2 regions of the Mesorhizobium sp. B264B1B genome follow, and region 2 is predicted to be linked to the other one. Evidence: predicted binding sites of a transcription regulator. Region 2 holds the regulator's gene; the other holds the start of a gene.
What was found. The regulator PhoB, encoded in region 2, activates phosphate uptake and scavenging genes when phosphate is short. The targets are predictions, from matches to a motif close to TGTCATNNANCTGTCAT.

Region 1: ppk2 (polyphosphate kinase 2) is a predicted target of PhoB. The motif match lies at 2,421-2,437, and genes of this name have one in related genera.

The regions. Positions count from the first base shown of each region.
Region 1 covers NZ_JAIUIS010000002.1:415,332-418,747, forward strand. Annotated here, with positions in the region: gene hemB (porphobilinogen synthase) at 1-434, shown strand, start outside; gene LB547_RS05880 (dihydrofolate reductase family protein) at 656-1,303, shown strand; gene ppk2 (polyphosphate kinase 2) at 1,394-2,314, opposite strand; gene LB547_RS05890 (aldo/keto reductase) at 2,554-3,416, shown strand, end outside.
Region 2 covers NZ_JAIUIS010000008.1:85,400-88,815, forward strand. Annotated here, with positions in the region: gene xylF (D-xylose ABC transporter substrate-binding protein) at 1-239, opposite strand, end outside; gene LB547_RS17795 (ROK family protein) at 499-1,740, shown strand; gene phoB (phosphate regulon transcriptional regulator PhoB) at 1,748-2,437, opposite strand; gene phoU (phosphate signaling complex protein PhoU) at 2,457-3,164, opposite strand; gene pstB (phosphate ABC transporter ATP-binding protein PstB) at 3,190-3,416, opposite strand, start outside.

The DNA.
Region 1 (3,416 bases), on a different contig from region 2:
ACGGTTTCCAGGACGTGGCGATCATGTCATATGCAACGAAATTCGCCTCCGCCTTCTACGGGCCGTACCGCGAGGCGGTCGGCACGGCCGGCCTGCTCAAGGGCGACAAGAAGACCTATTACATCGACCACGCCAATTCAGACGAAGCGGTGCGCGAGGCCGAGCAGGACCTGGCCGAAGGCGCCGACATGCTGATGGTCAAGCCCGGCCTGCCCTATCTCGATATCATCCGCAGGCTGAAGGACGAATTTGCGGTGCCAACCTTCGCCTACCAGGTGTCGGGCGAATATTCGATGATCAAGGCGGCGGGCGCCAATGGCTGGATCGACGGCGAAAAGGCTATGCTGGAATCGCTTCTTGCGTTCAAACGCGCCGGCTGCGACGGCATTTTGACCTATTTCGCCCCTGAGGTGGCGGAGATGCTGAGAGCATAGTTTCCTCCCAGCGCCTTCAAATCATATGCTCTTCATGGAACTCACCGGCGAATGAGCCGGTATGGCGGCTGTCTCGGCAGCCGCCACTTTCACTCTGGACATCGCATGGGCGAAGTACGGATATGCATCTTCTCGATCGCTGAAAATACTACTTGCAATTTGCAATCGGTTTGCTAGAAAGTAACTGCTTGCAAAATACAACTGGTCTGAGGAGGCTTTCCATGTCCAGACTTCGCGTCAACGCATTCACCTTGTCGCTCGACGGTTACGGCGCCGGTCCCGACCAGGATTTGAAAAACCCGCTCGGGGTCGGCGGGGAAGCCCTGCACAAATGGATGATCGGTACCCGCACCTTCCGCAAGATGGTGCTCGGAGACGACGGCGGCACAACCGACACCAACGAGGCGTTCGCGGCGCGCAGCTTCGAGAATGTCGGCGCCTGGATCCTCGGCCGCAACATGTTCGGGCCGATCCGCGGCGAATGGCCTGACGAAAACTGGAAGGGCTGGTGGGGCGACAGCCCGCCCTATCATGTGCCGGTCTTCGTGCTGACCCACCATGCGCGCGAGCCGATCGTCATGGAGGGCGGCACGACCTTTTACTTCATTACGGATGGCATCCATTCGGCGCTCGAGCAGGCAAGGGCAGCGGCCAATGGCAGCGATGTGCGGGTCGGCGGCGGCGTCGCCACCATCCGGCAGTACCTCCAGGAGAGGCTCATCGACGAGATGCATCTGGCGATCTCGCCGGTGCTGCTCGGCTCCGGCGAGCACCTCTTCGCCGGGATTGATATGCCGAAGCTCGGCTACGCGTGCAGCGAACAAGTAGCGACGCCGCTTGCCACGCATGTCGTCATCAAGCGGACTTAGGAATTAGTTGTCTGCGACAGTGGGAATTGGCAACCCTTGGTGCAGATCCTTTCTCCCCGTCACTATACGGGGAGAAGGACAAACTCTCGTTCAATACTTCTCGGGCACGTAGAGCTCGCGCGGCAGCACCTGGCGCTCGTATTCGGGATTGAAGACCCGCTCGGGCAGCGTGATCTCCTCGTGCGGCACCTCTTCATAGGGAACCTGCTGCAAGAGGTGGTCGATGCAGTTCAGCCGGGCGCGCTTCTTGTCGTTGCCCTCGACGATGAACCAGGGCGCCTCCGGAATGTTGGTACGGGCGAAGGTCTCTTCCTTGGCCTTGGTGTACTGTTCCCAGCGCACCCGCGACTGCAGGTCCATCGGCGACAGCTTCCACTGCTTCATCGGATCGTGGATGCGCATCAGGAAGCGCATCTGTTGTTCCTCGTCGGTGATCGAGAACCAGTATTTGACCAGCGTGATGCCCGAACGGACCAGCATGCGCTCGAACTCCGGCACGTCACGGAAGAATTCCTCCACCTGATCGGCCCCGGCGAAACCCATCACCCGCTCGACGCCGGAGCGGTTGTACCAGGAGCGGTCGAACAGAACGATCTCGCCGCCGGCCGGCAGGTGCGGCACATAACGCTGGAAATACCATTGCGACGTCTCTCGCTCGGTCGGTGCCGGAAGCGCCACGACGCGGCAGATCCGCGGGTTGAGCCGCTGGGTGATGCGCTTGATGACGCCGCCCTTGCCAGCCGAATCGCGGCCTTCGAAGATCACCACAAGCTTCTTCTTGTGGTAGGCGACCCAGGATTGCAGCTTGATCAGCTCGGATTGCAGCCCGATCAGGTCGCGAAAATACTGCATGCGGTCGATAGAAGGCGGATGCGCGTTCTTGTAGATCCTGGCGATCTCCAGCGACAGCGCCGGTTCCGACATCTCCAGTTCATAGTCCTCGTCGAGCGTGTCGGCGAGTTCGGCTTCCAGCCAGTCCCGGGCGCCGGACTTGGGTATGGATTCATTCATCGGTGTTCCTCCATCTGCAAGCTGCCGCCTCCGGCAACGACCGGGCGCACTGGTCGCGTCCTGACGGCGGCGCGCAACGCCCTGATCGACTGAGTATAGGCCGGCAATGACGGTTTTATTGCAGGGGCACGCCACGGCCGCTCATCGGTGTGCTGGGGCCGGAGGGCGACAAGCCGCACGGATTGTCCTACAAATCCAGCAACCTGATCGGGCCATTCTTCTCAATCGCGAGGACTGACATGGAATACCGCACTCTCGGCCGTTCCGGCCTGAAGGTTTCGGCGCTGACGATGGGCACCATGACCTTTGGCGGCGCCGGCCCGTTCGCGGCTGTGGGCAACAGCGATCTCGCCGAGGCGAAGCGCATGATCGATCTGTGCATTGATGCCGGCATCAATCTCATCGACACGGCCAATGTCTATTCGGACGGCCTGTCGGAGGAGATCATCGGCGAGGCACTCGGCGGCAAGCGCAGGAACGACGTGCTGATCGCCTCCAAGGCGCGCATGCGCATCGGCGACGGTCCCAATGACGAAGGCCTGTCGCGCCATCATTTGATCCGCGAATGCGAGAAAAGCCTTAAGCGGCTCAAGACCGACGTCATCGATATCTATTTCCTGCACGAATGGGACGGCGTGACGCCACTCGAAGAGACCATCGCCGCGCTCGACACGCTGGTCGGCCAGGGGAAGATCCGCTATATCGGCTGCTCCAACTATTCCGGCTGGCAGGTGATGAAGGCGCTCTCCATCAGTGACACCCGCCATCAGCCGCGCTTCGTCACCCAGCAGATCCACTACACGCTCGAAGCACGCGAAGCCGAATACGAGCTGCTGCCGATCTCGGTCGACCAGGGATTGGGCGTGCTGGTGTGGAGCCCACTGGCGGGAGGCCTGCTGTCGGGCAAGTATCACCGTGACAGCCCGACCGCGCGCCAGGTCGCCGGCTGGTCCGAACCGCCAATCCGCGACGAGGACCGGCTGTGGCGGATCGTCGATGTGCTGGTCGAAATCGGTAAGGCCCGCGGTGTGTCCGCCGCACAGGTGGCGCTTGCCTGGCTGCTTGGCCGGCCGGCTATCAGCTCGCTTGTGATCGGCGGGCG
Region 2 (3,416 bases):
GAGATCAGGCTCTCGACGTCGGTGAGCTGCTTGCCGGGATTGGACTGGGCGTCGGCGGAAATATACTTGTCGCCGGCGGCTTCGATCGCCTTCTTCATGGCGGCCTCGTCGGTCTTCCAGCGCTCTTCCTGGAAGTTCGACCAGGAAACGCCGATGACCTTGTCCTTCGCCTGCGCGACCGACGCGAGCGTCAGCGACATGGCGACACCCGCCAGGATGGCGGCTGTGAATCTCTTCATCTTAATCCTCCCTGCGCCGCGTATGGCGCGACCAAACAGGCCCGTAGGCCGGCACAAAGGCTCTATTTTTTCGAGCCTCGAAAAAACACTGGTCCATCGTCGGAACGCTGTCAACGTCGATTCTGATGTATTTTGATGTCCTCGTGAATTTTTTTCGAGCTCCGGAATAAATAATGACAGCCAAGGCCGGTTCTGCCAGTATTTGACGGTCGTCGGGATCCTGGGGAGAGAACGCGGCGACGGGGAGGATGCGAGAAACATGTCGGTCGGAATCCGCCACGACGATTTGCGCCGACGCAACCGGGCGATGGTGATCGCGGCCGTGCGCCGTGCCGGGCAGCCCTCGCGCACCGAGATTGCCGCGACCACCGGGCTCAGCCATTCCACCATATCGGCGATCTCCTCCGACCTGATTGGCGAAGGCATCCTGGCGCAGAGCAAGCCGAGCGAGGCCGGTGCGCTGAAACGCGGCCGGCCGCAGGTCGGCCTCAGCCTCAACCCTGAAGCCGCGGCGGTGATGACCGTGGTGCTGTCGCTGAATTTTCTCTCCGTCGCCGTCATCGACTATGCCGGCCAGGTGATATCTGAAGAGCAGCGCCGGCTGGACACGCTCACCCTGTCGCGCGAGGCGCTGATCGGCGAATGCGTGGCCATCGTCAGGCGGCGGTTCGAGGATCCCGACCTCGACGTCGGCAGCATCGCCCGTATCGCGCTGGCGATCCAGGGCATCACCGACACGGATGCGCGCACCATGCTGTGGTCGCCGATCACGCCGCAGACCGACATCGCCTTCGCCGACATACTGGAGGCCGAGTTCGGCATTCCCGCCACCATGGAGAACGATTGCAACATGATGGCGGTGGCGCTGCGCTGGCGCGATCCCCAGCGCTACCGCGACGACTTCATCGCCATCCTTTTGTCGCACGGCATCGGCATGGGCTTGGTGCTGAAGGGTGAACTGTTCACCGGCACCCATTCATCCGGAGGCGAGTTCGGCCACATGATCCATCGCCCCGGCGGGGCGCTCTGCCGCTGCGGGCGGCGCGGCTGCGTCGAGGCCTATGCCGGCAACTATGCCATCTGGCGCAACGCGAGGCAGCTTGGCGAGGACACCGAGCCCGTCGACGTCAGCGACGCCGACATGCGCACCCTGGCGGCCTCGGCGCGCGAAAAGGACGGGCCGGAGCGCGAAGCCTACCGCAAGGCCGGCGAGGCGCTGGGTTACGGCCTTGGCAGCCTGTTCGCGCTGATCGATCCGGCGCCGGTCGCCATGGTCGGCGTCAGCGCCGCCGCCTTCGACCTGATCGAGCCGGCTCTGCGCGAGGCCATTGCCCAGACCGCCGGCGGCCAGCACTCGAAATCGATTTCCTTCGACACCGAGCCGAACGAACTGCCACTGATCCGCGAGGGCTGCGCCATGCGCGCGCTGACCTTCGTCGACCAGGAGATTTTCGCGCCGGGGGCACAGGCGAAATCAGGCGTGGGCGAGAACGTTGCGTGACATATCCCTAGTCTTCGCGAATCGCATACCCCGCGCCCCGAATGGTGCGGATCACGTCAGGCATGCGGCCATTGTTGACCGCCTTGCGCAGCCGGCCGACATGCACGTCCACGGTGCGCTCGTCGATATAGATCGTTTCGCCCCAGACATTGTCGAGCAGTTGGCTGCGCGAGAACACGCGGCCGGGATGTCGCATCATGAATTCGAGCAGGCGGAACTCGGTCGGCCCGAGCCGGATCTCGCTTTTCTTGCGGTAGACCCGGTGCGATTCACGGTCGAGCACGATGTCGCCGACCTTGAGCACGCTGGACAGAACTTCGGGCTTGGCGCGGCGCAGCAGCGCCTTGACGCGTGCCATGAATTCCGGCGTTGAGAACGGCTTGACCAGATAGTCGTCGGCGCCGGTGGAGAGACCGCGCACCCGGTCGCTTTCCTCGCCGCGCGCCGTCAGCATGATGATCGGCAGCCGCTCGGTCTCGGGCCGCATGCGGAGACGGCGGCAGAGCTCGATGCCGGACACCGCCGGCACCATCCAGTCGAGCACAAGAAGGTCAGGGACATTCTCCTGCAAGCGGATCTCGGCTTCGTCGCCGCGCGTCACCACCTCTACCTGATAACCCTCCGATTCCAGATTGTAACGGAGCAGCACACCCAGCGGCTCCTCGTCCTCCACCACCATGATGCGTGGCGCGATCATCGACTGGTCACCCCTGCCGTCAAGCCGCTGGCGCCGACATCGCCGTCTCGTCCTGCTTCGGGCGATTGGCGGGCAATTGCGTGCCGGTCAGCACATAATAGGCATTTTCGGCAATGTTGGTCACGTGATCGCCGATGCGCTCGAGATTCTTGGCGCAGAACAAAAGATGCGTGCAGGCGGTGATGTTGCGCGGATCCTCCATCATGTAGGTCAGCAGCTCGCGGAAGACCGACGTGTATTTGACGTCGATGCGTTCATCGTCGGCGCGCAGCTTCGCAAGTGCCGCGGCATCGCGCGCCGCATACTCCTCGATCACGCCTTGCACCTGGATCAGCACAAGCTGCGCCATGGCGTCGATGGAGTGCGACAGGTCGCGCGGCGTGGCGGCAAGGCCGACGGTGCCGACGCGCTTGGCGATGTTCTTGGCGAGATCGCCGATGCGTTCGAGATCGCCCGCCATGCGGATCGAGCCGACGACATGGCGCAGATCGTCCGCCATGGGCTGCCGCTTGGCGATCAGGGTGATGGCGCGGTCGTCGAGTTCGCGCTGGCGCGCGTCCATGATGGCGTCGTCGGAGACGACGCGCTGGGCGAGCGCGTTGTCGGAATTCAGGAGCGCCTTGGTGGCGCCGCCGACCATCGATGAGGCGAGATCGCCCATGTCGCGGATCAGCCTGCTGATCTGTCCGAGATCTTCGTCAAAGGCTGCGACTGTGTGTTCGGCCATGATCTTGGTCCTCGTATGCCTGGGATCAGCCGAAGCGGCCGGTGATATAGTCCTGCGTGCGCTTCTCGCGGGGCGATGTGAAGATCTTCTCGGTGCGGTCGAACTCGACCAACTCGCCCAGATACATGAACGCGGTCTGCTTCGACACGCGCGCCGCCTGCTGCATGTTGTGGGTGACGATGACGATCGTATAGTCGGCCTGCAGCTCATCGATCAGCTCCTCGATCTTGGCGGTCGACAGCGGATCGAGCG